DNA from 2 places in the Vibrio sp. TRT 17S01 genome. Region 1 is predicted to be linked to the other one. Evidence: predicted binding sites of a transcription regulator. Region 1 holds the regulator's gene; the other holds the start of a gene.
The links. Region 1 encodes MetJ, which represses methionine synthesis genes. Its sites were predicted from a motif close to TTAGACNTNTANANGTCTAA; they were not measured.
Positions count from the first base shown of each region.

Region 2: the regulator MetJ is predicted to act here: its motif matches at 2,468-2,487, upstream of metK (methionine adenosyltransferase).

Region 1 covers NZ_JBNJOG010000007.1:142,005-146,488, reverse strand. Annotated here, with positions in the region: gene rpmE (50S ribosomal protein L31) at 1-186, shown strand, start outside; gene ACQEXS_RS12970 (malic enzyme-like NAD(P)-binding protein) at 426-1,700, shown strand; gene metJ (met regulon transcriptional regulator MetJ) at 1,802-2,122, opposite strand; gene ACQEXS_RS12960 (O-succinylhomoserine (thiol)-lyase) at 2,361-3,527, shown strand; gene ACQEXS_RS12955 (bifunctional aspartate kinase/homoserine dehydrogenase II) at 3,527-4,484, shown strand, end outside.
Region 2 covers NZ_JBNJOG010000020.1:19,815-24,298, reverse strand. Annotated here, with positions in the region: gene ACQEXS_RS20350 (hypothetical protein) at 1-100, shown strand, start outside; gene tkt (transketolase) at 234-2,243, opposite strand; gene metK (methionine adenosyltransferase) at 2,567-3,721, shown strand; gene ACQEXS_RS20335 (DUF2189 domain-containing protein) at 4,000-4,484, shown strand, end outside.

The sequences.
Region 1 (4,484 bases):
GTTAACGCAACTTGTTCTTGCGGTAACTCTTTTGAGTTCAAATCAACTCTAGCTAAAGAGTCTATCCACCTAGACGTATGTGACAAATGTCACCCATTCTACACTGGTAAGCAACGTATCGTTGATACAGGCGGCCGTGTTGATCGCTTCAACAAGCGTTTCGGTGCTCTATCAAGCAAGAAATAATTTCTGCTTTATAGCTAAAATTGAAAAGGACGCTACGGCGTCCTTTTTTGATCCCTATATCACTCATTTCTTTCTCACTTTCCCCTCGCCCATCATCCAATCGCAATAAATCTGGTCTAATCTGTAGAGAGTCTGCGCATTTTGCTGATATGAGTCGCATTCTTACCTTTGCAGCTTGACTGGCTTCTACTAGAATGAACTCCCTTGTTAATCATAAAGTCAAACGAGTACCCACATCTATGTCCGATGACAACCACCAAGAACTGAGCCCAGAAGAACAATTCCGCCAACAGGCTCTGGATTACCATGCTTACCCAACCGCGGGTAAGATTGCCGTTGAACTGACCAAGCCTGCTGAAACAGCGAATGATCTGGCATTGGCGTACAGCCCAGGCGTTGCTGAGCCAGTGCGTGAAATCGCACAAAATGCAGATAACGTCTATAAGTACACGGCGAAAGGTAACATGGTAGCAGTGATCTCAAATGGTACTGCGATTCTTGGTCTCGGCAACCTTGGACCACTGGCATCAAAACCAGTGATGGAAGGCAAATCGCTATTATTTAAGCGCTTTGCAGGTCTAGACTCGATTGACATTGAAGTTAAGCACCGCACTATCGATGAGTTCGTCGATACCGTCGCTAACATTGCAGACACGTTTGGTGGCATTAACCTCGAAGACATCAAAGCACCAGATTGTTTTGAAATTGAAAAGCGTTTGATTGAACGCTGCGATGTCCCTGTTTTCCATGACGACCAGCACGGTACAGCGATCGTTACGGCAGCAGGTATGCTTAATGCAATTGAGCTTCAGGGTAAAAAGCTTGAAGAAGCAACGATCGTCTGTTTAGGTGCTGGTGCGGCAGCCGTGGCATGTATGGAGCTACTGATAAAATGTGGTGCAATGCGTGAAAAAATCTACATGCTTGACCGTAAAGGTGTTATCCACACTCGCCGCGATGACTTGAACGAATACAAGCAACTATTTGCGAACAACACAGACAAACGCACACTGGAAGATGTCATTGAAGGTGCCGATCTGTTCTTAGGCGTATCTGGTCCAAATCTGCTTCCAGCCGAAGCTTTGAAGCTGATGGCAGACAAACCAGTCGTCTTCGCCTGCTCAAACCCAGATCCAGAGATCAAACCAGAACTGGCACACGAAGTACGTGATGACTTGATTATGGGAACAGGCCGCTCAGACTATCCAAACCAAGTGAATAATGTATTGTGCTTCCCATTCATCTTCCGCGGTGCATTGGATGTTCGTGCCAGTGAAATTAATGATGAAATGAAACTCGCTGCAGTTGATGCGATCCGTGAGCTAGCGAAAGAAGCCGTTCCTGCTGATGTACTCAAAGCTGCTGGGGTTGATAAACTGGAATTTGGTCCGGGTTACATCATTCCAAAACCAATGGACCCACGCTTACTGCCACGTGTGGCTAAAGCCGTCGCACAAGCCGCGGTTGATTCAGGTGTGGCTCGAATTGAGATGCCAGAAAACTACATGGCATGAATTATCTCAATAAAAAACCGCTGATAGTCTCAGCGGTTTTTTATTGTTCTTATCGATAGACAAGACATCGGCTTCCAGCGAAAAACGGTGCGTATTGTTAGTTATTCTTCATCGAACGCTTCAAACTCAATGCCCATCTCGGTCATCAGTTTCTTCACTTCTGCCGGAATATCGTCTGGACGATCTTTACGTAAATCTTCATCCGTTGGCAGTGGCTGACCCGTGTAGGCATGTAAAAACGCTTCACATAACAACTCGCTGTTTGTCGCGTGGCGCAAATTATTGATCTGACGGCGAGTACGCTCATCAGTTAGCACCTTCAGCACTTTCAAAGGAATAGAAACAGTAATTTTTTTCACCTGTTCACTTTTCTTACCATGCTCCGCGTATGGGCTTATATATTCCCCATTCCAATCAGCCATTGCGCACCTTCATTATCATCAGTTATATAAAAATCACAAACCGAGATTTTAGCGGGATCTAAGGCTATAAGCAAAGACATATAGACGTCTAGAAGTGTTGACGTCTTCATTTTTGAGAAGTAAAGTTGTGAGATAAGGATTAAGAATACGTGATTTGCTGTTAACAGGTATAACCAAATTCAGCAAAGTTGCAATGTATTACTGTTTAAAAATCACCACAGTTCGAAAGGAAACATCTATGAGCACCCGCAAACCAGCCACTATCGCGGTACGTACTGGTATCGAGTCCGACACTCAACATCATGCCGTTGTGCCACCTATTTACCTCTCGACAAATTATGGATTTCCCGCCTTTGGTGAAGTGCCGACATACGATTACACCCGCTCGGGTAACCCCAATCGTGGCCTGTTAGAAACCGCTTTGTTTGAGCTGGAGTCAGGTAAAGGCGCCGTGGTAACCAATTGTGGAACCTCTGCCTTAAACTTGTGGGTCTCCGCCTTTCTTGGCCCTGACGATCTGATCGTCGCGCCTCACGACTGCTACGGTGGCACATACCGCCTGTTCAATACACGCTCACAAAAAGGTGACTTTAAGGTCTTGTTTGTTGATCAATCAGATGAACAAGCATTCGAAGCTGCTATCGCTCTTAAGCCTAAATTGATTTTACTTGAAACGCCTTCTAACCCTTTGGTGCGCGTTGTCGATATCGCGAAAGTATGCGAGCAAGCCAAACAAGTTGGCGCATTGGTTGCGGTCGATAATACCTTTTTGACTCCTGTATTCCAAAAGCCCCTCGAGCTAGGTGCTGATTTTGTTATTCATTCAACAACCAAGTACATCAATGGTCATTCCGATGTCATTGGTGGCGTGGTGATCACTAAAACCGAAGAACACGCAGAAGAGCTGGCTTGGTGGGGAAACTGCATTGGCGCCACCGGAACACCGTTTGATAGCTATATGACTCTGCGCGGTATACGCACATTAGGCGCACGTATGCGCGTTCACGAAGAAAGCTCTCGTGATATTCTTAATTACCTACAACAACAGGAACTCGTTGGCACCATCTACCACCCTAGCCTGCCAAATCATCCTGGCCACGAGATTGCAAAGAAACAGCAATCTGGTTTTGGCTCAATGTTAAGTTTCGAATTTGCAGGCAGCTTTGAGCAACTAACATTCTTTGTTAGCGAGCTGGAGCTCTTCTCTCTTGCAGAATCTTTAGGTGGCGTAGAAAGTTTGATTTGTCATCCAGCGTCCATGACACACCGCGCAATGGGTGAAGAGGCACTGGCCGAAGCGGGGGTTTCTCAACAATTGCTGCGCTTATCCGTTGGCCTAGAAGATGCGCAGGATCTAATCGATGATCTCCAACAAGCCTTTGCAAAAGCGAAGGAGTACCAGTAATGAGCCAGCCTCGTCAATTGCATAAATTTGGTGGTAGTAGCTTAGCAAACCCTGCATGCTACCGCCGAGTTGCTAATATCTTAAAAGAGTATTCGGACAGCGAAGATTTGATTGTGGTCTCGGCGGCTGGCAAAACCACCAATCGATTGATTGCATTTCTCGAAGCGCTCAATAAAGATGGCCGCTTAGCACATGAAGCGCTACAAGAGCTGCGCCATTTTCAGAGTGAATTGATTGAGTCGCTGATCACAACCAATACCCGTACTGAATTACTGTCACTATTGCATGATGAGTTCAGCACTTTAGGCGAGCTTACTGCACCATTGAGTGCAGCAGAGCAAGCCAATGTGCTTGGACATGGCGAAGTCTGGTCATCGCGCCTACTGGCAGCCCTATTAACTCAGAACGAGCTGCCCGCCGTCGCACAAGATGCACGCGCTTTTCTCAGAGCTGAGCCCGGTACACAGCCTGAGGTTGACCGCGGTGCTTCATACCCATTGTTGAAAGAAACCCTCGCCCAACATGTCCAACATCGCGTCGTGATCACCGGATTTATGGCACAAAGCGAGCGTGGTGATACCGTCTTGCTCGGCCGGAATGGCTCTGATTACTCCGCCACTGTTATTGGTGCATTGGCTGATGCAAGCAAGGTAACCATTTGGAGTGATGTGGCTGGGGTTTATAGCGCGGATCCACGATTAGTCAGCGATGCTTGTTTACTTCCTTTACTGCGCCTTGATGAAGCCAGCGAATTGGCTCGTCTTGCCGCCCCAGTGCTCCATAGCCGAACTTTACAGCCTGTTGCTCAAAGTACTATGGATTGTCACTTACGCTGCAGCTATGAGCCGGAATCCGGTTCAACTAGAATCGAACGCGTGTTGGCTTCTGGCCGCGGTGCAAAAATCATCTCTTCACTTGATGAAGTGATGCTGATCCGGCTGCATTTTGCTTCCGGCC
Region 2 (4,484 bases), on a different contig from region 1:
CTTTATTAATGGCGGCCACTACTATGACATGGACAGATACGTCACCTGTAAAGTGTGTGGTCACAAAGAGAAAGAAAACTGGGGCAATGAGTTTGAGTAATCACCGGTTACTCTCTGCTTGAAGGCACAAAAAACCGAGCCACTTGGCTCGGTTTTTTCATTTCCTAATCCTCAAAATAATTGGAGTTACAGCTACGCAGTTAACAACGCTGCAGCTTCAAGTATGAAGAGTATTAAGCTAGAAGATCTTTAGCTGTGCTCACGACGTTTTCAGTAGTGAAGCCGAACATCTTGAACAGTTCGCCCGCTGGAGCAGACTCACCGAATGTCGTCATGCCAATGATCTTGCCACCAAAGCCAACGTACTTATACCAGAAGTCAGCAATCCCCGCCTCGATAGCGATACGCGCTGTAACGTCTGATGGCAATACTGCTTCACGATAAGCTGCGTCTTGCTTGTCGAATGCATCTGTTGATGGCATTGAAACAACGCGTACTTGTTTACCTTCAGCGGTTAGCTGAGCGGCTGCTTCTACCGCTAGTTCAACTTCAGAACCTGTTGCGATAAGGATAAGCTCTGGCTTACCTGCACAATCTTTCAAGACGTAAGCACCTTTCGCGATATTCGCTACTTGCTCAGCATCACGCTCTTGCTGCGCAAGGTTCTGACGAGAGAAGATAAGGGATGTCGGGCCATCTTTACGCTCAATTGCAAGTTTCCAAGCCACTGCTGACTCAACTTGGTCACATGGACGCCATGTGCTCATGTTTGGCGTTAGACGTAATGACGCCATTTGCTCAACAGGCTGGTGAGTTGGGCCATCTTCGCCAAGACCGATAGAGTCGTGAGTGTAAACTTGGATGTTCTGAACTTTCATCAGAGCCGCCATACGCATTGCGTTACGAGCGTATTCCATAAACATTAGGAAAGTTGCACCGTATGGTACGAAACCACCGTGTAGTGCAATACCGTTCATGATCGCGGTCATACCGAATTCACGTACACCGTAGTGGATGTAGTTACCAGAGAAATCGCTTGCTTCTAGAGACTTCGAGCCAGACCACATGGTTAGGTTCGAAGGTGCTAGGTCAGCAGAACCGCCCATGAATTCTGGCAACATTTGACCAAACGCTTCTAATGCATTTTGAGAAGCTTTGCGTGATGCAATGTTTGCTGGATTTGCCTGAAGATCAGCAATGATTTGGGTTGCTTTTTCTTCCCATTCAGCAGGCAGCTCACCGTTTAGACGACGCTTAAGCTCAGCCGCTTCTGTTGGGTAAGCTGCTGCGTATGCATCGAATTTAGCGTTCCAAACCGCTTCTTTTTCAGCGCCCGCTGCTTTTGCATCCCACTCTGCGTATACGTCTGCTGGGATTTCAAATGCTGGATGTTTCCAACCTAGGAATTCACGCGCTGCTGCGATTTCTTCCGCACCTAATGGTGCACCGTGACAGTCGTGTGAACCTGATTTGTTTGGCGAGCCAAAACCGATGATCGTTTTAGTACAGATCAGCGTAGGACGCGGATCTGCTTTCGCAGCGATAATGGCAGCATTGATCGCTTCAGCATCGTGGCCATCTACAGCAGGAATTACATGCCAGCCATAAGCTTCAAAACGCTTAGGCGTATCGTCAGAGAACCAACCTTCAACGTGACCATCGATAGAAATGCCATTGTCATCCCAAAATGCGATTAGTTTGCCTAGACCGAGTGTACCCGCTAGAGAACATGCTTCGTGTGAGATACCTTCCATCAGACAGCCATCACCCATAAAGGCGTAGGTGTGATGGTCAATGATGTCGTGACCTTCTTTATTAAACTGTGCCGCTAACGCTTTTTCTGCTAACGCCATGCCCACAGCGTTAGTGATACCTTGACCTAGTGGGCCTGTTGTTGTTTCAACACCAGGTGCGTAGCCATACTCTGGGTGACCAGGCGTCTTAGAGTGCAGCTGACGGAAGTTTTTCAGATCGTCGATAGACAACTCATAACCACTTAAGTGAAGTAGAGAGTAAATCAGCATTGAACCATGGCCATTTGATAAAACAAAACGGTCGCGATCCGCCCACTCTGGGTTTGCTGGATTATGGTTTAAATGAGAACGCCAAAGAACCTCAGCGATATCTGCCATGCCCATAGGGGCACCTGGGTGGCCAGAGTTTGCTTGTTGAACACCATCCATGCTTAGAGCACGAATCGCATTAGCGAGCTCTTTATTAGAAAGAACGTTACGAGAAGACATGCCTGCTCCTAAATTGCGAAAGCGAAATTAGTCGGAAATATTGCGCGCGGTATTGTCTCAAAGCAATTCATCCACTGCAAACGATTTACCTGACTCAATACCTTCCATTTCTGCACTTTTACCCACAATTATTGAATTTATTCATAATTTGGCCACCAATAAGCAAACGTTTGGTTATAACCCACAGTAAAAAAGAGCTTGTAATTCGAGCATTGAAAACTAGAATAGACGTCTAGATGTAGAAACACCTACAATTTAAATGTCTTTTAAACGATTGAGCCATTCAATCAGTCGTTATAACCAAAACTTAAAGTGGAGCTCTCATGGCTAAGCACCTGTTTACTTCTGAGTCTGTTTCAGAAGGCCATCCAGATAAAATTGCAGACCAAATCTCTGATGCTGTTCTTGATGCCATCCTAGAACAAGACCCAAAAGCACGTGTTGCTTGTGAAACTTACGTAAAAACCGGCATGGTTATGGTCGGTGGTGAGATCACAACTTCAGCTTGGGTTGATATCGAAGAGTTAACTCGTGAAACAGTACGTGAAATCGGCTACGTTCATTCAGATATGGGCTTTGATGCAAACTCGTGTGCTGTACTAAACACCATCGGTAAGCAGTCTCCAGACATCAACCAAGGTGTTGATAAATCTGATCCTAAAGAGCAAGGCGCAGGTGACCAAGGCATCATGTTCGGTTATGCAACTAACGAAACTGAAATCCTAATGCCAGCACCAATTACTTACTCTCACCGTCTTGTTCAAAAGCAAGCAGAAGTACGTAAAAACGGCACACTACCTTGGTTGCGTCCAGACGCGAAATCTCAGGTAACTTTCCAGTACGACCAAGGCAAAATTGTTGGTATCGACGCGGTTGTTCTTTCAACACAGCACTGTGATTCAATCTCGACACCTGACCTACGTGAAGCAGTAATGGAAGAGATCATCAAGCCGGTACTACCTTCTGAGTGGATCAACACAGACACTAACTTCTTCATCAACCCAACTGGTCGTTTCGTTATCGGTGGTCCAATGGGTGACTGTGGTCTAACAGGTCGTAAGATCATCGTAGATACATACGGCGGTGCTGCGCGTCACGGTGGCGGTGCATTCTCTGGTAAAGATCCATCGAAAGTAGACCGCTCTGCTGCATACGCTGCACGTTACGTAGCGAAAAACATCGTTGCCGCTGGCATGGCTGACCGTTGTGAGATCCAACTGTCTTACGCAATCGGTGTTGCTGATCCAACGTCTATCATGGTTGAAACCTTCGGTACGGAAAAAGTCTCTCACGATATTATCGTTGAAGCGGTTCGTCAGAACTTCGATCTGCGCCCTTACGGACTACAAGAAATGCTGAACCTGCTTCAGCCTATCTACAAGAAGACAGCAGCATACGGCCACTTCGGTCGTGAAGAATTCCCTTGGGAAGCAACAGACAAAGCTGAGCTACTGCGTGACTTTGCTGGTTTAAAATAATTAAATCAATTTGTTAGCATTTTAAATAAGCCCTCGTATCTACGAGGGCTTTTTATTAGTAGCACAAAAATCACACAATAAATTTGTATTTTCTTGTCATCGCATCAATAGTTAACAATATATTAACAAGCATATCTCTGTGCTTGTGGGCAGCGAATATTGCCTAACAGTATTGATGCACAGCTTTACTCAGCCAAACAGTTGTAAGCAGAGCATCGAATCCCACATACCCATTGTTATAAGTGGGTATAAAACGAGAATCGATCAAGGAGGATTATATGCCTCGCACGGTAAATCCCTCAGACTTACACAACAAACAAAAAGACGTACCGGACCATGAATACGCAAGGACAGTTCCTTGCAACCAATTAAGTGTTTCTGCACCATTCCATTGGTTAGCTTTAGGGCTGCATGATTTTATTCGCATGCCCTTAATCAGTGCTTTCTATGGCTTGTGCTTTATGGGCGCCGCCATTGGTATTGTATTGCTAGTTCAATGGCAAGGTACCCACCTTGTCGTCATGCCCAGTCTGGTGGTGTATATGTTGATCGGCCCATTTTTGGCGCTTGGATTGTATGATGCTAGCTGGGAGCGAGAAAAAGGCCATCACGCCAGTTTACTTCATTCTATGAAAGCGATTGGGCGCAACTCCTCATCACAGTGGGCGTTCGCCGTATTGCTTGCCGTGGCCATGATTTTCTGGATGCGCATTGCGGCGCTGTTACATGCTCTCTACCCTTCTGTTCAGGGAGCGCCATTGAC